DNA from 3 places in the Bradyrhizobium sp. WYCCWR15520 genome. Region 2 is predicted to be linked to each of the others. Evidence: predicted binding sites of a transcription regulator. Region 2 holds the regulator's gene; each other region holds the start of a gene.
What was found. Region 2 encodes HrcA, which represses chaperone genes, less so after heat shock. Its sites were predicted from a motif close to GTTAGCACTCNCNNNNNGNGAGTGCTAAC; they were not measured.
Positions count from the first base shown of each region.

Region 1: AC0QUY_RS27275 (co-chaperone GroES) is a predicted target of HrcA. The motif match lies at 2,117-2,145, and genes of this name have one in related genera.
Region 3: AC0QUY_RS09620 (co-chaperone GroES) is a predicted target of HrcA. The motif match lies at 3,578-3,606, and genes of this name have one in related genera.

Region 1 is NZ_JBWBWM010000025.1:124,910-131,592, reverse strand. Features, by position in the region: gene groL (chaperonin GroEL) at 1-1,538, opposite strand, end outside; gene AC0QUY_RS27275 (co-chaperone GroES) at 1,711-2,007, opposite strand; gene AC0QUY_RS27270 (hypothetical protein) at 2,345-2,860, shown strand; gene AC0QUY_RS27265 (protein phosphatase CheZ) at 3,064-3,837, opposite strand; gene AC0QUY_RS27260 (L,D-transpeptidase) at 4,147-4,923, shown strand; gene AC0QUY_RS27255 (DUF2076 domain-containing protein) at 5,072-5,908, opposite strand; gene AC0QUY_RS27250 (ChbG/HpnK family deacetylase) at 6,042-6,683, opposite strand, start outside.
Region 2 is NZ_JBWBWM010000020.1:108,368-115,050, forward strand. Features, by position in the region: gene AC0QUY_RS23310 (helix-turn-helix domain-containing protein) at 1-164, shown strand, start outside; gene AC0QUY_RS23315 (VOC family protein) at 293-676, shown strand; gene grpE (nucleotide exchange factor GrpE) at 686-1,291, opposite strand; gene hrcA (heat-inducible transcriptional repressor HrcA) at 1,413-2,501, opposite strand; gene rph (ribonuclease PH) at 2,717-3,430, shown strand; gene rdgB (RdgB/HAM1 family non-canonical purine NTP pyrophosphatase) at 3,499-4,134, shown strand; gene hemW (radical SAM family heme chaperone HemW) at 4,127-5,296, shown strand; gene AC0QUY_RS23345 (aminotransferase class I/II-fold pyridoxal phosphate-dependent enzyme) at 5,532-6,641, shown strand; gene AC0QUY_RS23350 (hypothetical protein) at 6,638-6,683, shown strand, end outside.
Region 3 is NZ_JBWBWM010000007.1:13,723-20,405, forward strand. Features, by position in the region: gene AC0QUY_RS09600 (MFS transporter) at 1-780, opposite strand, end outside; gene AC0QUY_RS09605 (NupC/NupG family nucleoside CNT transporter) at 892-2,142, shown strand; gene AC0QUY_RS09610 (cupin domain-containing protein) at 2,280-2,828, opposite strand; gene AC0QUY_RS09615 (usg protein) at 2,979-3,266, opposite strand; gene AC0QUY_RS09620 (co-chaperone GroES) at 3,650-3,964, shown strand; gene groL (chaperonin GroEL) at 4,056-5,699, shown strand; gene AC0QUY_RS09630 (phasin family protein) at 6,101-6,547, shown strand.

The DNA of each region.
Region 1 (6,683 bases), on a different contig from region 2:
CCGGCGACGGAGGAGGCGTCCTGCAGCGCAGTGCGCACCACCTTGGCCGGGTCGATGATGCCCTTGTCGACCATGTCGACATATTCCTCGGTCTGGGCGTCGAAGCCGAAGGTCTCCGACTTGTTCTCGAGGATCTTGCCGACCACGATCGAACCCTCGACACCGGCGTTCTCCGAGATCTGGCGAACCGGGGCTTCCAGCGCCTTCAGCACGATGTTGATACCGGCCTGGACGTCGGAATTGTCGTTGTTGATGCGGCCGACCGCCTTCTTGGCGCGGAGCAGCGCCACGCCGCCGCCCGGCACGATACCTTCCTGCACGGCCGCGCGGGTCGCGTTGAGGGCGTCCTCGACGCGGTCCTTCTTCTCCTTGACCTCGACTTCGGTCGCACCGCCGACCTTGATCACCGCAACGCCACCGGCGAGTTTTGCAAGGCGCTCCTGCAGCTTCTCGCGGTCGTAGTCCGAGGTGGTTTCCTCGATCTGCGCCTTGATCTGCGTAACGCGGGATTCGATGTCCTTCTTCTTGCCCGCGCCCTTGACGATCGTGGTGTTCTCCTTGTCGATCACCACCTTGCCGGCGCGTCCCAGCATGTTGATGGTGACGCTTTCGAGCTTCATGCCGAGTTCATCGGAGATCAGCTGACCGCCGGTCAGGATCGCGATGTCTTCCAGCATGGCCTTGCGGCGATCGCCAAAACCCGGCGCCTTGACGGCGGCGACCTTCAAGCCGCCGCGCAGGCGGTTGACCACCAGCGTCGCCAGCGCCTCGCCCTCGACGTCCTCGGCGATGATCAGCAACGGGCGGCCGGACTGCACCACGGCTTCCAGCACCGGCAGCATCGACTGCAGGCCGGACAGCTTCTTCTCGTGCAAGAGCACGAAGACGTCTTCCAGCTCGGCCGTCATCTTCTCGGCGTTGGTGATGAAGTAGGGCGACAGGTAGCCGCGGTCGAACTTCATGCCCTCGACGATGTCGACCTCGGTCTCGAGCGACTTGTTTTCCTCGACCGTGATCACGCCTTCATTGCCGACCTTCTGCATCGCCTGCGCGATCATCTTGCCGATGGCGGTGTCGCCGTTGGCTGAGATGGTGCCGACCTGGGCAACTTCCGAGGAAGCCGCGACCGGCTTGGCGCGCTTCTCGATATCCTTGACGACGGCGTGGACGGCGATGTCGATGCCGCGCTTGAGATCCATCGGGTTCATGCCGGCCGCAACCGCCTTGCCGCCTTCGCGCACGATCGCCTGAGCCAGCACGGTGGCGGTGGTGGTACCGTCGCCCGCGGTGTCGTTGGTCTTGGAGGCGACTTCGCGCAGCATCTGCGCGCCCATGTTCTCGAACTTGTCCTCGAGCTCGATCTCCTTGGCGACGGTGACGCCGTCCTTGGTGATGCGGGGAGCGCCGAAGCTCTTCTCGATCACGACATTGCGGCCCTTGGGACCAAGCGTCACCTTCACCGCATTGGCGAGAACGTCAACGCCGCGCAGCATACGGTCGCGGGCGTCGCCGGAAAATTTAACGTCTTTGGCAGCCATTGTTTGGACTCCTGAATGATTGGATACGGTCGTGCGCCGCGCTAATGCGTCATTGCCGGGCTTGACCCGGCAATCCATCACCTTCGCGAGACTCTTCCGAAGGGGATGGATGCCCGGGTCATCCAGCGCGAAGACGCGCTTCGCGCTTTCGCCCGGGCATGACAGGGATTGCTTACGTCAGCACGCCCATGATGTCGGACTCCTTCATGATCAGGAGTTCCTCGTTGTCGATCTTGACCTCGGTGCCGGACCATTTGCCGAACAGCACGCGATCGCCGGCCTTGAGGTCGATCGGGATCAGCTTACCTGCCTCGTCACGGCCGCCCGGGCCGACGGCGACGACTTCGCCCTGCGACGGCTTTTCCTTGGCGCTGTCGGGAATGATGATGCCGCCCTTGGTCTTCTCCTCGGCATCGATGCGCTTGACCACAACGCGGTCGTGCAGCGGACGGAATTTGGATTTGGCCATGACGTCTCCTCTTGAAGTTCCTCTGGGGAGGCTCGGTTTCAGGTCTGCGCCATTGAAAATGGCTGATATGCCGGGTATTCGAAGCCGCCCCGGGCGGGACAGCACACCCCTTAGCAATCTTTGAGTTTGAGTGCTAAACGTGGGGCCGGGAAATATGGCTTGGCGCTGTTCCTGTCAAGCAAACAAGGGGGTTAAGGCCTTCTTGAGGCCAGTATAGGATGCTCCACGGAAACCAAATCGGTGCAGCGGCGTAAACTCAACCGACGTCATTGCTCCGGCAGGCTTTTTACCGTTGGCTGCTTGACGGGAGCGGCCAAAAATTGCTCGGGGGAATGCGATGATCAGCTCACGTAATGCGCATACGGTTGCCAATCTGGCGATCGCGTCGGCGCTGACGGTCTTGCTGGCGGCGTGCAGCAGCATGAGCCTGCCGTCGCTGTCGTCCGGCCCGGCACCCGATGCCGAACCCGCCGTTGCGCCGGAAATGCCGGCTACCATCCGGTCCGACGAGATCGTCGGCCGCTGGGGCCTTGCCTCGTTCCAGAATCCCAATGACCGCGCCCGCACCGAAGCTGCCGCGCGCGGGCAGTGCAAGCAGCCTTATGTGATCGGCGCCGGCACCTCCGGCGGCGTCGTCATGCATCTGGCCGACCAGGCCACGCCGCAGGAACTGCGCCTCAAGGGTAGCCCGAGCGGCAAGAACTATATCGGACCGGCCGGTCCCGCCGGCGGCGAACAGGACCGCGAGATCGTCTCGTTCGACGGTCGCGTGCTGGTGACCCGCTTCATCGAAAAGGACGCCGCGGTCCGTTACGGCAACATGGTCTATGTCCGCTGCGCCCCCCGGGCGTGAGTAGACGCCGTCATTCCGGGGCGATGCGAAGCATCGAACTATGGTGCGCAATTGCGCACCTGAGAATCTCGAGATTCCCCGATGCGCAATTGCGCATCTGAGGTCTGGTGCTAACGCACCATCCCGGAATGACGGTGCGAGAGACAACAAAAAAACGCCGGCATCGCTGCCAGCGTTTTGTTTGGTCCGCGTTAACCGTCCGATCAATCGAACAGCGCGTCGATGTCGTCCTGCGAGGCGTGGCCGGCGTCGCCGTCGAGCTTCGGGCCGTTGAGCAGCTTGGCATCGCCTTCGCGGGTGTCGACGATCGGCTGGGCGTGCGCCTTGATGGCGTCGACGCCGCCCCAGATGTCCATCATCGTGTAGATGTGCTGCTCGATGAACTTCATCGTGGTCATCACCTTGCTGATGCGCTGGCCGGTGAGGTCCTGGAAGTTGCAGGCTTCGAAGATCGAGACGACGCGTTCCTGAATTTCTTCGCTGAGCAACTTCTGCTGGTCGGGCGAGATGTTCTTCGACAGCGCGGTCGCCGCCTGGTCGATCGCCTCGGTGGCTTCCAGAATCTGCTGGGTGGCCTGTTCGGTGCCGCCGACGACGGCGCCGAGTTCGCCGTTGACCTTGGCCATTTCCTGGCCGTCAAAGCTCTTGCCGTGCAGGGTGGCGATTTCGCGCTTGGTGCGGTTGATAGCGTCGTGAATGAGGTCGAGCTCGACCTTCAGCTTCTCGCACTGCTCAATCTGCGCGCGATAGGTTTCCAGGAGCGCGTGGGACTCGGCAATCTCGCGCGCGACATCCGCAACCTCGGTACCGGCGGCGCGGACGTGGCCGAAGCTGGCCATCTGCGAGCGGATCGCGCGCAACTCGGCCATGATCTCGCGATGCATCGGGCCGATCTCGCCGCCTTCGGCAGGCAGGACAATTGGCGCGTCGCCCAGAATGGCTTGTTCGATACGAAAACGTTTGCGATTGACCGACATGAGTTTTTCCCACCCCTTCATTGCCGAGGTGTTCTAAACCATGGCGATTTAACGTCAGGTTCACGGCGCAATATTGCGTGTCGGCGCTTTGCCTGCGGCCGCACACCAACGATTAACCATGAGGGCCGCGCGTTCACGCAAAATAAAGGCTACCGGGCAAATCCGGGTGCGATTGCCGAAATGGTGAATCGAAACGCCCGATCCGTTTACCAAACCGATTAGGTTTTGATTTGTATTGATCGCGTGCAGCGGCGCTTCAATCGCGCCATTGCGCCGAACCCGCAGTGACGAACAGTACAGAGTACGTCGATGTCCGGAAAAATCCGTTTTGCGCTCCTCGCGAGCGTGTCTTGCCTTTGCTTTGCCAGTGAGGCCGCAGCGATTGATGTCTCAGCATCAACTGAGCCCACCGTGATCTACGCCCGCCAGCCGGCGCCGGTGCGCATGGCCTCCAATATGGGCGGCGGCTTCATCGAATTCCTGTTCGGCGATGCGCCACAGGGCGGGCGCTACCAGCGGGAGCAGGCCTACCAGCCGCAGCCCGATTACGGCTATGGCCGGCGCACGCTGCTGCCGCCGATGGATCCGCAGCAGTCGATGCGGCGCGAGGAGGATCTGGTCGATCCCGCGCAGCACCGGCTCGATCCGAAATATGAAAAGCAGGTGGTCGAGTATCACGGCAAGGAAAGCCCGGGCACCATCGTGATCGACACCCCAAACAAGTTTCTGTTCCTGGTGCAGGGCGACGGCAAGGCGTTGCGTTACGGCGTCGGCGTCGGCCGGCCCGGCTTCACCTGGTCGGGCGTCAAGACGATCTCAGCGAAGAAGGAATGGCCGGCCTGGACGCCGCCGCCGGAGATGCTGGCGCGCCGCCCCGATCTGCCGAGGCACATGGAGGGCGGCCCGGAAAATCCGCTCGGCGCGCGTGCGATGTATCTGGGCTCGTCGCTCTATCGCATCCATGGCTCCAACGAGCCCTGGACCATCGGCACCAACGTCTCGTCCGGCTGTATCCGCATGCGCAATGAAGATGTGATCGATCTCTACGGCCGCGTCGGCGTCGGGGCGAGGGTGGTGGTGATCTGATTTCCTGCGTAGCCCGGGTGAAGCGCAGCGTAACCCGGGGCCGTAGCGTGGCTACCGATTCCCGGATTGCGCTTCGCTCCATCCGGGCTACAAATAAAAACGGCCGCCCGATCGGGGCGGCCGTTTTCATTTTCAATTCTCGCGACGGTCACGCGTAGTCGCCGTCTCCGCCGCCATCATCGCCGTCGAAGTCGTCGGAATCGTGATCCATGCCGCCATCGTCGTCGTGCGAGGACTGATCGAAGAATCCCTGCCGCGAACCGGAATCGTTATCGTTGCTGTCGGCGCGCTGGCTGGACGAGCCGCGCGAACCGATGTCGTTGATCCCGGCCTCGCGCGCGAGATCACCGCCGGACTGATCGCCCCACGGCCTGCGGTCTTCGATCCCGCCGCTGTGGTTCGCCGTGTCGCCGAACGCCTGCTGGTTGCCGCCGCCCATCATCGAGCGAATGCTGCCGGCCAGCAGCGAACCGCCGACCACGCCGGCCGCCGCCGCCGCAGCGGTGCCGAGGAACGAGCCGCCACCGCCGCCGAACGGCGGTTGCTGCTGCTGCGCGCCGCCATAGGGCTGGCCATAGGCCGGCTGATTGTACTGTCCGGGCGCCTGGTTTTGCTGCAGCACCTGACCGCTGTTCCAGGTCGGGCGGTTAGCCATATCGGGCGCGCGAACGTTCGGCACCGAACCTTGCGATGAGCCTTGCGGCTGGTTCTGCCCGAAGATCGCGTCGCGCATCGAATCGAGGAAGCCGCCGGATTGAGCTTGCTGGCCCGACGTCGCCGCTTCCAATTCCTGAATGCGCATGTCGGCGCGCTTCAGCGCCTCGTCCTGCACCAGCGTGGTCTGCACCAGCGCATACACCGCGTTGGGCGCATTGCGCAGGCCCTGCATGATCGCCGACATCGCCTCCGGATCGCGCTTGGCGCTTTCCAGCTTGGCGAGCCGGTCGAAAAGATCGTCAATCAGTTGGCGTTCTTGCGGTGTCATGGCCCTCTCCCTCGCGCCGGGTAGTGATCGACGCGCGGGCAAGATGTAGGGCGGGCTTTGTGTCGCAAGTAGTGGGCGGCCGAATTAAATTTTGGTATGCGACAAAACGCCGGGTGGATTGCCCGGATATGCGTCAACTCAGTGTAACTTTATTCGCCGCCAGCAATGCCGCGAATCGATCGCTTGCGAGAAACGCATGTTCCGCCTCGCGCTGCGTGGTCAGGGGATCGAGGCCCTCCAGCGTTTCGTCGACAAAGCCGGGATGGCACATCACCAGCCCGCCCTCCGGCAGCCCTTCGAGGAACTGCCCCATCAGCGCGCCGAAATCGGGCGACGTCGAAAAATCATAGGCGCCGGCAAAGGCCGGGTTGAACGGGATTTTGGCGCTAGTCGCACGCTTGCGGAATTGCGCACTGAGGACGTCGAGCACCAACGCCTTCGGCGCGCCGAGCAGTTGGCCAAATGGCTTGAGGCGTCCGCCCTGGCGGACCCAGGCGTCCGGCGCCGCCTCCTTGACCGCGCGCAGAAAGGCGTCGCGCACGCCGGGGAAGAGTTGCGCGTGCTGATGGCCGTCGACGAAATCCGGCGCGCGGCCGAACAGCTCCTTGAAGGCCGCAAGCTGAGCCAACAGTTCGTCCTCGATCAGGCCTGGATCGATCCGCCGCAACAGGCCGGCGCGCAGCAGTTTTGGAAACGGCAGAAACAGGCCGCCGTCGACGGGGCGAAAGTGCATCGTCAGCGGACGAAACGGCGCGGTCAGCGTTGCGTGCAGCCC
Region 2 (6,683 bases):
CAAGCGGCTGGGCCTCTATTGCGGCCGAAAGCGGTTATTCCGACCAGGCGCATCTGGCCCGCGAATTTGTCGATCTTGCCGGCGAGACGCCGACGGCCTGGGCCCGGCGGCTGACGCTGATCGACAGCCGCCTGACGCGGCCGCTCGAGGCGCTAGCTGCGTAGCCTGTCGGGTAACAAATCTTCAAGCCGGAACTGGAGCACTAGGGCATAGTTGGCGCAGTAGAGCAGCCAGCAAGGAGTTGCCCGTGACCAGTCCAGGCCAAAGCGAAGCGCCCCGCCTCTATCCAACGATGCGCTGCCGGGATGCCGAGGCCATGATCGGGTGGCTGAAGGACGTGGTTGGTTTCACCGAACGCGTCGTCTACCGCAACGGCGGCATGATCCATCATGCCGAACTTGCCTATGGGCCCTCGATCCTGATGCTCGGCCAGAGCAGGGACGATGAATATGGCAAGCTTGTCGGCGATATCGGTGGTCGCCGCACGGATGCGATTTACGTCGCCGTCGACGATCCCGACACGCTGCACGCCAAGGTGAAGGCGGCCGGCGGGCGGATCGAAATGGAGCTGCGGGACACCGACTACGGCAGCCGCGACTTCGCCTGCCGGGATCCGGAAGGCAATCTCTGGAGTTTTGGGACGTATCGTCCGAAAGCGGACGAGAAGCCGCTGTAGGTTTTCGGCTTAGCTCGCCACGTCCGCCGCCGGCGCGGCCTTGGCGCCGCCCTTGGAGACGCCGACCAGCGCCGGGCGCAGCACGCGTTCGCCGATCATGAAGCCGGCCTGGACGACCTGAACCACCGTGCCCTGCGGCACCGACGGATCGGGCACTTCGTACATCGCCTGCTGGAAATTCGGATCGAACTTCTCGCCGGACGGATCGAACTTCTTGACGCCGTTCTTCTCCAGCGTGTTGAGCAGCGAGCGCTCGGTCAGCTCGACGCCTTCGATGAAGGCCTTGATGCCGGGATCGGCGGTCTCTTTCACGTCGGCCGGGATCGCATCGAGCGCGCGCTGCAGATTGTCGGCGATCTCGAGAATGTCGCGGGCGAAGCCGGTGATGCCATAGGCGCGCGCGTCGGCGACCTCCTTGGCGGTGCGCTTGCGCAGGTTTTCCATCTCGGCCAGCGTGCGCAGCATCTTGTCGCGCGCTTCGGTCGCTTCCTTGACCAGCAGCTCCACCGATCCTTCCTCGGGATCGTCGGGCATGATGTAGGGCTTTGAGACCACGGGCTCGCCCGTCTCTGCCGGGTTTGCCGTGTTGTCATTCGGCCGCTTGGGATCGGTCATAAGGCTGCCTTCTCAAAAAACGCGTCTGGCTCAATGGGGATTTGCTGCGGGGGATATCGTGCTTTAGAGGCGGAAAATCAAGCACAACCGCGCCGGATATAAGGCCAATTCGCCCCCGGGATCAGCCACCCAGCATCCGGCTGACGATCCGGGCGGCATAATCCACCGTCGGAATCACCCGTGCATAATTGAGCCGGGTCGGCCCGATCACGCCGAGAACGCCGACGATGCGGCCCGACGCGTCGCCATAGGGCGCGATGATGGTGGAGGAACCGGATAGCGAAAACAACTTGTTCTCCGATCCGATGAAAATCCGCACGCCCTCGGCGCGCTCGGCGCGGCCCAACAGATCGATAACGCCGCGCTTGGTCTCGAGATCGTCGAACAGCGATTTGACGCGTTCGAGATCCTCCAGTGCGTGCAGATCTTCCAGGAGATTGGCGTGCCCGCGCACGATCAATTGGCGCTCCTCGTGTTCGCCGCCGGACCAGCTCGCAATGCCCGCCTCGATCACCTTCTGCGTTAGTTGATCGAGCTCGACGCGGCTCTGCGCCATCGCGTTTTCCAGCTCAAGCCGCGCTTCGGCCAGCGTACGGCCGCGAATCCGCGCGTTGAGGAAGTTGCTCGCCTCGGTCAACGCCGACGAGGGAACGCCGGGCGGCAGCGCCAGCACGCGGTTTTCGACCTGGCCGTCTTCGCCGACCAGCACGACCAGCGCGCGCTCCGGCTCCAGCCGCACGAATTCGATGTGCTTCAGCCGCGAATTGGATTTGGCAGTGAGCACCACGGCGGCCGCCCGCGTCAGGCCGGACAGCCGCGTCAGCGCTTCGCCGAGCGCGGCCTCGACCGATTGCGCGCGGCCGACGGATGCAAGCTGGCTCTGGATCGATTCCCGTTCCGGTTCGGTAAGGTCCCCGATCTGCATCAGGGCGTCGACGAAGAACCTCAGGCCGAGTTCGGTCGGCAGCCGCCCGGCCGAGGTATGTGGCGCATAGATCAGCCCGAGGTGCTCGAGGTCCGACATCACGTTGCGGACCGAAGCCGGTGACAACGGCACCGCGATCAGGCGCGAAATGTTGCGCGAGCCGACCGGCTCGCCGGTGGCGAGATAACTCTCGACGATTTGCCGAAAAATGTCGCGCGACCGCTCGTTGAGCTGAGCCAGCCCGGCATGCGGCGCGATCAGTCCAATCGGATCGTGGTGGGCCACTAACTCTTCCTCCCAGCACCCCTAATTTGTCCATCCGGGGCGCCGATGACAAGCGCGCTCTGTTCATGGCGTTTTCCGGCAGAATGGCCGCAATTCTCGTGAAGAAAGCGCGTCAAAACATCATGAAATTGCAGGCAAAAGCCCTTGCCGCTGCCCGTTCCCCCTCCTACAAGCACCGCGAACGAATTTTCGCCTCGTTTTCGAAAGGATTTCCCATGCGGCCAAGCCGCCGTGCGCCCGATCAGTTGCGCCCCGTGTCGCTGGAACGCGGCGTGGTCAAATACGCCGAAGGTTCCTGCATGGTGAAGTTCGGCGACACCCATGTGCTGGTCACGGCCACACTGGAAGAGCGGCTGCCGCCCTGGCTGAAGGGTCAGGGCCGCGGCTGGGTCACGGCCGAATACGGCATGCTGCCGCGCGCTACCCTTGAGCGCACCCGCCGCGAGGCCGCCGCCGGCAAGCAGGGCGGCCGCACGGTGGAAATCCAGCGGCTGATCGGGCGCTCGCTGCGCGCAGCCGTCGACCTCGAAGCGCTCGGCGAGCGCCAGATCACGGTGGACTGCGACGTGATCCAGGCCGACGGCGGCACCCGCACCGCCTCGATCACCGGCGCCTGGGTGGCGCTGGCCGACTGCATCGGCTGGATGAAGAGCCGCAACATGCTGAAAGCGAACGTTTTGCGCGACAACGTCGCCGCGATCTCCTGCGGCATCTATCAGGGCACGCCGGTGCTCGACCTCGACTATGCCGAGGATTCCGAGGCCGAGACCGACGCCAATTTCGTCATGACGGGCGATGGCCGCATCATCGAGGTGCAGGGCACCGCCGAAAAGACGCCGTTCTCGCAGGACGAGTTCCTGGCGCTGATGGAACTGGCGCGCAACGGTGTCGCCCGTCTGGTGGACCTGCAGAAGCTGGCTGTCGCGTAATTCACAAGAGGTCGTCATAACACGTGGATGGCCGGGACAAGCCCGGCCATGACGGAATACAAATATCCATGGCTCAGCACCGTCGAATCACCGGCCGGCTCGTGATCGCGACCCACAATCCCGGCAAGCTCGCCGAGATGCGGGAATTGCTGGCGCCGCATGGCGTCGAGGCGGTTGCCGCGGGCGAGCTTGGCCTGGGCGAGCCCGAGGAAACCGGCAAGACGTTCCGCGCCAACGCCGCGATCAAGGCGATCGCGGCAGCGAACGCCGCGCAATTGCCGGCGTTTGCCGATGATTCCGGCCTGGTCGTCGATGCGCTCGATGGCGCCCCTGGAATCCACTCGGCGCGCTGGGCCGGCGAAGGCAAGGATTTCATGGCGGCGATGACCCGGATCGAGCGCCTGCTGCAGGAGCGCGGCGCGACCGCGCCGGACCAGCGCAAGGCTCACTTCGTATCGGCATTGTGCGTCGCCTGGCCCGACGGCCATCTCGAGGAGGTCGAGGCACGGGTCGATGGAACTCTGGCCTGGCCGCCGCGCGGCACCGCCGGTTTCGGCTATGATCCGGCATTCCTGCCCGACGGGCATGACAGGACCTTTGGCGAGATGACCTCGATCGAAAAGCACGGCCTGCCGCCGCTCGGCCTTGGCCTGTCGCACCGGGCGCGTGCCTTCGTCAAACTGGCGGAGATCTGCCTTGGCTAGTCGCGAGCGACCACGCCTCAAAGAGGCCTTCGGCGTCTACGTGCACTGGCCGTTCTGCCTGTCGAAATGCCCGTATTGCGATTTCAACAGCCATGTCCGCCATGCACCGATCGACGAGCAGCGCTTTGCGCGCGCCTTCGCACGCGAGATCGAGACCACGGCGGAGCGCGCACCTGACAAAACCGTCACCTCGATCTTTCTCGGCGGCGGCACACCGTCACTGATGCAGCCGCAGACCGTCGGCGCGATTCTCGATGCGATCGGCAAACACTGGCGCGTCGCCGGCAATGTCGAGGTCACGCTGGAGGCCAATCCCACCAGCGTCGAGGCGACACGGTTTCGCGGCTACCGTGCAGCCGGCGTCAACCGCGTCTCGCTCGGCGTACAGGCGCTCGACGATGCCTCGCTGAAAGCGTTGGGACGGCTCCATACCGCGCGCGAGGCGCTGGACGCCGTCGCGATCGCCCGCACCGCGTTCGATCGCTACTCGTTCGACCTGATCTACGCCCGTCCCGAGCAGACGCCGCAGATGTGGACGGATGAACTGAAGCTCGCGATTTCGGAAGCCGCCGAGCATCTCTCGCTCTACCAGCTCACCATCGAGGAAGGCACGCCGTTCTTCGGCCTGCATGCCGCGGGCAAACTGAAGACGCCGGACGAGGCGCTGGCGCGCGCGCTCTACGACGTCACGCAGGACGTCTGCGCCGCGCATGGACTGCCGGCCTACGAGATTTCCAATCACGCGCGCGAAGGCGCGGAGTGCCAGCACAATCTGGTCTATTGGCGCGGCGACGAATATGCCGGCATCGGACCGGGCGCGCATGGCCGCCTCGACATCGACGGCATCAGGCACGCAACCGCGACCGAGAAGCGGCCGGAGGCCTGGCTGATGCGCGTCGAGGCCAAGGGCCACGGCGTCGTCACCGACGATGACCTGAACAGCGAAGAACGCGCCGACGAATATCTGTTGATGGGATTGCGTCTCGCCGAAGGCATCGACCCCAAACGCTATGCGACCTTGTCCGGCCGCGCGCTCGATCCGGGCCGGATCGCCATCTTGCGCGAGGAAGGCGCGATCTCCGTCGACGCCGACGGCAGGCTGCGCGTGACGAAGGACGGTTTTCCGGTGCTCGACGCGGTGGTGGCGGACCTCGCAGCGTAGCGAACAACCGTAGCCCGGATGGAGCCAACGGGTCGCGCGAATGCGCGCCCGATGACAGGCTCCGCGCAATCCGGGGACAGTATGCTCACTTGCGAGAGCGTCCCGGGTTACGCTTCGCTCCACCCGGGCTACGCAAACATTCGCAAAGGTTTGATAAGCCAACACGCGGGATCTCGCGTAGCGTACGCCCATTTGTGTTAGATCAGTTTCGCCCGCCACTTTCTGAATGACGATCGTGAACGACCGGACCATTCCCCCGCCGATCCATGATCCCGAACTCGACCGCCGCGTCAAAGACGCCGGCGCGAGCAAGACCGTTTACGCGCTCGTCACGCCCGAGACGGAAGCCGCCAAGCATTTCATCCTTGGCAATGCGACCGCCGCACCGGATGCGGCGCGCCGCCACCATCTCGAACAATTCCGCGACGCCTGGACCGGCAAACAGTTCGCCTCGCATGAAGCCTTTCTCGAACGCTGGATGGCGTGGGCATCGCCTGTCATCGCGATCGACGCGGCCGGCTTCCCCTGGCGTTATCCGACCGGCGGCGGCAGCGAGGCGTTGTTTCATGTCATCACCGCCTATGGCAACCGCGCCCGCGTCGAGCGCTTCAATCCGGAGGTGCATGTCTTTGCCGGCGAGTATGAAGGCCACAAGGCCTATGCCGAAGCCTGCGGCGTCGCCGTCGTCGAGCATCCCCGTGCCGACTGGCAGGCGGTCGGCCGTGCGTTGCCCGCAACCGCGCTGTTCTGCCTCAGCCAGCCGTCCGCCATCGACGGCAATGTGTGGCGCGAGGCAAACGACTTCCTCGCCTTGCTCGCGACCGGGGCGAAAGAGCCCCGCGTGTTGCTCGACGTCACCTATGTCGGCTCCATCGCCGAGCAACCCGCTACGCGAATTGCAGCCAACAGCCCGTCCGTGCAGGCGCTCGCCTTCAGCCTGTCGAAGCCGTTCGGGGTCTATTACGACCGCATCGGCGGCGTGCTGTGCCGCAAGGCGATGCCGAGCCTGTTCGGCAATCAATGGTTCAAGAACCTGACCTCGCTGCAGCTCGGCCAGGTGCTGCTCGATCGCCACGACGTGTTCGATCTGCCGCGGCGTTACAAATCCGTTCAGCACGAGGCCGCGGCGCGCGTCGGCCGCCGCCTCGGCCTGTCGCTGTCCGCGTGCGACGTCAACGTGCTGGCGCAGGCGGACGGCAGCGCGGCCACCGACCGCGCCCTCGCCGCCTTCCTGCGCCGGCCGACCGGCGATCCCAACGCACCGCTCAGGCTGTGCCTGACGCCGACCATGGCCGAAATGATCGGCACGGCCGGACCGATCGCGATTCCCGGAGTCGCGCCATGAAGAACGCGATCATCCTGACGGACCGTGAGGAGATTCATCGCC
Region 3 (6,683 bases), on a different contig from region 2:
GCCGAGGCCAAGCGGGCCGGTCTGCAGGATGTCGCGAGCATAGATCGGCAGCAGCGCCGTTACGCCCCCGAGCAGAACGGCGAACAGATCGAGTGAGATGGTGCCGAGGATCGCCGGATTGTTGCGGATGAAGCGGACGCCGGCAAACACATCATCCGCTGTCGTATCCTCGTTCGAAACGTCCTGCTTTTCTGCGCGGATGAAGCCGGTGAGAACTGCGCCGATCAGCCAGAAGATGACGATGACAAGATACGGCAGGCTCGGCGCGAAGACGTAGGCGAGACCGCCGAGCGCGGGGCCGGTGATGGTCGCGACCTGGGCGGCGCCGGAGGAAATCGCGGTCGCGCGCTGCAGCGAGCCTCTGGGCGCGATCAGCGGCAGCAGCGCCGCCGTTGCCGGGCTCTCGAAGGCGCCGGCGATGCCGATCACGAAGGTGGCGATGAAGATCTGCACCTCATTGAGCCACCCGGCAAAGGTCGAGACCGCCAGGAACAGCGCGGTCGCCGCTTCCGCGAGCTGGCAAAGCTGCACCACCCGCTTGCGCTCGAACCGGTCGGCGGCATGGCCGGCCACGAAAACCAAAAGCGCCGTCGGCAGGAATTGCACCAGCCCGACCATGCCGAGCAGGAAGGCGCTGCCGGTGAGATCGTAGATCTGCCAGCCGATCGCGACCGCCGCGATCTGGCTGGCGAAGCGCGACAGGCTGCGGGACAGCAGGAAATAAAGGAACGGGGCGTGCCTGAGCAGTTCGCGGGCGCCCACCGGCATCGTCGAGGACATGGGCAGACGGGGTGGCCGAGCGCGATGCAGATGTCAACGGGCAGCCCCGCAACACGGCATTGCGCGGCCCTGCGGCGCTGGCATAATCGCTGCCGGGGTTTCGGGGGATTCATGCTGCAACTGCAATCGGCGTTTGGCGTGCTGGCATTGCTGGCAATCGCATGGTCGCTCAGCGAGAACCGCCGCGCGGTTTCGATCCGGCAAATCGCGGTTGGCCTGGCCGTCACCATCGTCACCGCGCTGGTACTGCTCAAGCTGCCGCCGGTGGCCAAGGCGTTCGGCGCCATCAACGACGCCGTCAACACGATCTCGGCGGCTACCCGCGCCGGCACTTCCTTCGTGTTCGGCTATCTAGGCGGCGGCGCCCTTCCCTTCGATCTCAAGGCGCCGGGCGCGGATTTCATCCTGGCCTTTCAGGCGTTGCCGATCGTGCTGGTCATGAGCGTTCTGACGACGCTTCTGTTCTACTGGCGGGTGCTGCCGCCGGTCGTGCGCGGTATGGCGTGGCTATTGGAGCGCACGCTCGGCGTCGGCGGTGCGGTGGGGCTGTCCGCCGCGGCGAATATCTTTCTCGGCATGGTCGAGGCGCCTTTGTTCATCCGCCCCTATCTGGCGCAGCTCACCCGCAGCGAATTGTTTCTGGTGATGACCGGCGGCATGGCCGGTATCGCCGGCACGGTGCTGGTGCTCTACGCCACGTTCCTTGCGCCGTTGATCCCGGATGCGGCGGCGCATTTTGTCATTGCATCGGTGCTCGGCGCGCCGGCCGCGATCCTGATCAGTCTGATCATGGTGCCGGAGACGTCGGACAAGCGCACCGGAGGATCATTGGAAGATCCTGATATGCACGTCTCAAGCACCATGGATGCGATCGTCAAGGGCACCACGGCCGGGCTCGAGCTGTTGCTCAACATCGTCGCCATGCTGCTGGTGCTGGTGGCGCTGGTCTATCTCGCCAACGCGATTTTGGGACTGTTGCCCGAGATTGGCGGCGCCAAAATCTCGCTGCAGCGGTTGCTCGGCTACCTGATGGCGCCGGTGTGCTGGCTGATGGGCCTGCCCTGGCCGCAAGCCGTCACGGCCGGAAGCCTGATGGGCATCAAGACCATCCTCAACGAACTGATCGCCTATGTCGAACTGTCGAAGCTCGACGCTGATGCGCTAGATCCGCGCTCGCGGCTGATCATGCTCTATGCGATGTGCGGCTTTGCCAACTTCGCCAGCCTCGGCATCATGATCGGCGGCCTCGGGACGATGGCCCCGGAGCGTCGCGAGGAGATCAATGCGCTGGGCTTGAAGTCGATTGTGTCAGGTACGCTGACGACGTGCCTGATGGGCGCGATGGTGGGGGTGTTGACGTAGGTACATCAGCCCGTAGCCCGGATGAAGCGCAGCGCAATCCGGACACGTGTTCAACACTCGCAACGTTCCCGGATTTCGCGGAGCCTGTCATCGGGCGCGCATTCGCGCGACCCGTTGGCTCCATCCGGGCTACGGAATCAACTCGCCAATTCCACCGTCTTGAACTCCGCCGGCAAGATCACTTCCAGCAGTTCGACGTCGTCGGAATAATCCATGATCAGATGCTTGATGCGCGGCGGCTGGGTCCAGGCGCTGCCCGCTTGCATCAGCGTCTCGCCCTGGCCTTCCATGTAGGTCTTCACCCAGCCCTTGAGCACGTAGACCATCTGGAATTCGACGTCGTGGTAGTGCAGTTTTGAAACTTCCGCCGGATTACAAGGACCCTGCAAGCGGATCACATGCGCCTGCGCCAGACCGTGGGTAGCGTCCGCAATTCCGAGGTCGCGGTATTTTGCGTAGGTGCGCAGGCCGTCAGCCTTGAAATCTTCTTCGCGGTGATGGCTGATGGCGATGGTTTGCTTCGGCCGCGCCTTCTTGACTGGCTTTGCCTTTGCGGCAGACGCGCCCCTCGCCTTCGACTTGATCGTCTTGCGAGCCGAGGACTTGGCCGCCGTCTTGTGGCCTGACCATTTCTTCCTTACGGCGGACTGCGCCGCGGCGCGTGAGGCGACTTTCTTCTTGGCCATCGGTGCCTCCCTTTTTGTTTGTTTGTGGCGGGAGGCTAACACAAATCGGATTTCGTAGGATGGGCAAAGCGCAGCGTGCCCACCATCGCGAGCTGAGTGTCAGATGGTGGGCACGGCGCAAGCGCCTTTGCCCACCCTGCGGCACCTCAATCAATGCAGCCTGAACACGCCATCGACCGCGCGCAGCTCGGCCGGCTTGATCAGTCTGGAATGCGCAACCGTGACGGAAAACAGCGGGCCATCAAGCTTTTCCTGCCAGAAGGCGAGGAAATCCTTGAGCGCGGGGAATTTCGGAAACAGATCGTAGTTTTGCCAGACATAGGTCTGCAGCAATGAGGGGTGATCCGGCATTCGATACAGAATTTGCGCCGTCGTCAGCCCGTAACCCAGCACCTGCTTCCGGAAGTCGTCGGAAGCAACTCCAACCCGCGAGACCATGCCAAACCTCCATTGCTGGAAGCGCATTTCACGTGGGTGGCCACACACCGAGCCACCCCGGCGGAGATGCGCTCACATGAGAGAAATGTGACGCACGATACCAACCCATCACAAGTCTAAATGTTTAACGAACTGTTGAAAATTCACGCGTTAGCAGCAGCTTACCGCATCTGCTAATACGGGGGCCCCGGGATTCCGCGCCCCGATTAATCATGATTAATGAAATTGGCAGGCGTCATATTTGAGTGCCAATTTTTCTGCTAGACACCCTTGTCCCCCGAACAAGACTGGCCTAAATCAGCCGCAGCCGAGTTAGCACTCGCTGGCTCGGACTGCCAAAATTTCCAATTCTGATAACATCTTCAGAAACTTAGGAGGACTGCATGAAATTCCGTCCGCTTCACGACCGCGTCGTGGTCAAGCGCATCGACGCCGAAGAGAAGACCGCTGGCGGCATCATCATTCCGGACAGTGCCAAGGAAAAGCCTTCCCAGGGCGAAGTCGTCGCCGTCGGCCCGGGTGGCCGTGACGAGGCCGGCAAACTGATCCCGATCGACCTCAAGGTTGGCGACCGCGTCCTGTTCGGCAAGTGGTCGGGCACCGAGGTCAAGATCGACGGTGAAGATCTCCTGATCATGAAGGAGTCCGACGTCATGGGCGTGCTCGACGTCCCCGCCTCCAAGAAGAAGGCCGCTTAAGCCCTTCGCCTGCCACGCTCACCCTGAGGAGCGCCCGCAAGGCGCCTCCCCGACAGGGTGAGAAACAAAGATCAACTCAGGGAAACCAAATATGTCAGCCAAAGAAGTCAAATTCGGCGTCGATGCCCGCGACCGCATGCTGCGCGGCGTCGACATTCTCGCCAACGCCGTGAAGGTCACGCTCGGTCCGAAGGGCCGCAACGTCGTGCTCGACAAGTCGTTCGGCGCTCCCCGCATCACCAAGGACGGCGTCACCGTCGCCAAGGAGATCGAGCTCGACGACAAGTTCGAGAACATGGGCGCGCAGATGGTGCGCGAAGTCGCTTCGAAGTCGGCGGATGCTGCCGGCGACGGCACCACCACCGCGACCGTTCTGGCGGCTGCGATCGTCCGTGAAGGCGCCAAGTCGGTTGCCGCCGGCATGAACCCGATGGACCTGAAGCGCGGTATTGATCTGGCTGTTGAAGCCGTGGTCGCCGACCTCGCCAAGAACTCCAAGAAGGTCACCTCGAACGAGGAAATCGCCCAGGTTGGCACCATCTCCGCCAACGGCGACAAGGAGATCGGCGACTTCCTCGCCAAGGCGATGGCCAAGGTCGGCAACGAAGGCGTCATCACGGTCGAGGAAGCCAAGTCGCTCGACACCGAACTCGACGTCGTCGAGGGCATGCAGTTCGACCGCGGCTACATCTCGCCCTACTTCGTCACCAACGCCGACAAAATGCGCGTTGAAATGGACGACGCCTACATCCTGATCAACGAGAAGAAGCTCTCCTCGCTGAACGAGCTGCTGCCGCTGCTCGAAGCCGTGGTGCAGACCGGCAAGCCGCTGGTCATCGTCGCGGAAGACGTCGAAGGCGAAGCTCTCGCCACCCTCGTCGTCAACCGCCTGCGTGGCGGTCTGAAGGTCGCGGCCGTAAAGGCTCCGGGCTTCGGCGATCGCCGCAAGGCCATGCTGCAGGACATCGCGGTTCTGACCGGCGGTCAGGCGATCTCGGAAGATCTCGGCATCAAGCTCGAGAACGTCACGCTGCAGATGCTCGGCCGCGCCAAGAAGGTGATGATCGACAAGGAAAACACCACGATCGTCAACGGCGCCGGCAAGAAGGCCGACATCGAGGCCCGCGTTCAGCAGATCAAGGCGCAGATCGAGGAAACCACCTCGGACTACGACCGTGAGAAGCTGCAGGAGCGTCTGGCCAAGCTCGCGGGCGGCGTCGCGGTGATCCGCGTCGGCGGCGCGACCGAAGTCGAGGTGAAGGAGCGCAAGGATCGCGTGGATGACGCGATGCATGCGACCCGCGCGGCGGTTGAAGAAGGCATCGTGCCGGGCGGCGGCGTCGCCCTGCTCCGCGCCTCCGAGCAGCTGAAGCGCATCCGGACCCAGAACGACGACCAGAAGACCGGCGTCGAGATTGTGCGCAAGGCGCTCTCCGCGCCGGCCCGCCAGATCGCGATCAACGCGGGTGAAGACGGGTCCGTCATCGTCGGCAAGATCCTCGAGAAGGAGCAGTACTCCTACGGCTTCGACTCGCAGAACGGCGAATACGGCAATCTGGTCTCCAAGGGCATCATCGACCCGACCAAGGTGGTTCGTGCGGCAATCCAGAACGCGGCCTCGGTCGCGGCTCTCCTGATCACCACCGAAGCCATGATCGCCGAACTGCCGAAGAAGAACGCTCCGGCCGGCGGCGGCATGCCCCCCGGCGGCGGCATGGGCGGCATGGACTTCTAAGTCCGGTCACCCAAAGCGGTTAGGAAAAATGCAAAACCCCGGCAGCGATGCCGGGGTTTTTGTTTGGCGAATAACGTAGCTAGCCGCCACAGCAGGTGAAGGGTCGCGTGCAACGCTACGCTGAATAAAAGGCTCCCCGTTCTCGGCGATATCCCTGTTATGCACACCCTCCCGTAAATATACGATCGTTTAGGTTGACAATTCTCAAAAAAATTTTCGCGAGAGTCGGAATTCGAACCGACGTTCCGCTTCTCCTGACGCAAAGTTGTATCGGGTCGGGGCTAAATCAAAGCTCATCCAAAATCTGGTCGAACACGGAGCGTGAGCTCTCGTGACGCATGCGAGCGTCGCGGAGAATGCTTTCGCTTGAGAAGGAGTAATGTTGCGTGAGTGAAAGCGAAATGAAAGTGACACCAAATGGAACCAATGTATTCGGGACGCCGCTGCCGGATTTCTCGAAGATCGCCTTGCCTGGCATCGGAGCCAACGACCAGGTCGTGGCCCGCGCACGGGAAGGCTTCGAGAAGATCAAGGCCGCTTCGGAGCAAATGACGGAAGCGCTGCGCGAGAGCTATTCCAGCAATGCGAGAGGCGCGACCGACTACGGGCTGAAGGTGTTTGAAATCTCAAACGCCAATGCCGCCTCTGCGCTCGACTTCCTGATCCATCTCTGCGGCAGCAAGTCGGCGACCGACGTTTTCACGTTGTCCGCGGCGCAAACGCGCAAGGCATTCGACGCCGCTTCCGACCAGAACAAGGAATTGTGGATCCTTGCCCAGAAGCTTGCGACCGAAACCGGTGAGCCGATCAGGAAGCACTTCACCAAGGTATTCCACCAGGCGGGCTAACAAGGCCCGCTCAGTTCACGCCCAAGGAATTTGGAGGAGATCCGGCCGGTTGGAAACGAGCCCGGCGAGCATGCAGTCCCCACTGCCCGTGCTCGACCAAACAAGGTGCGCGATGCCCCCCAAGTAACCCGCACCG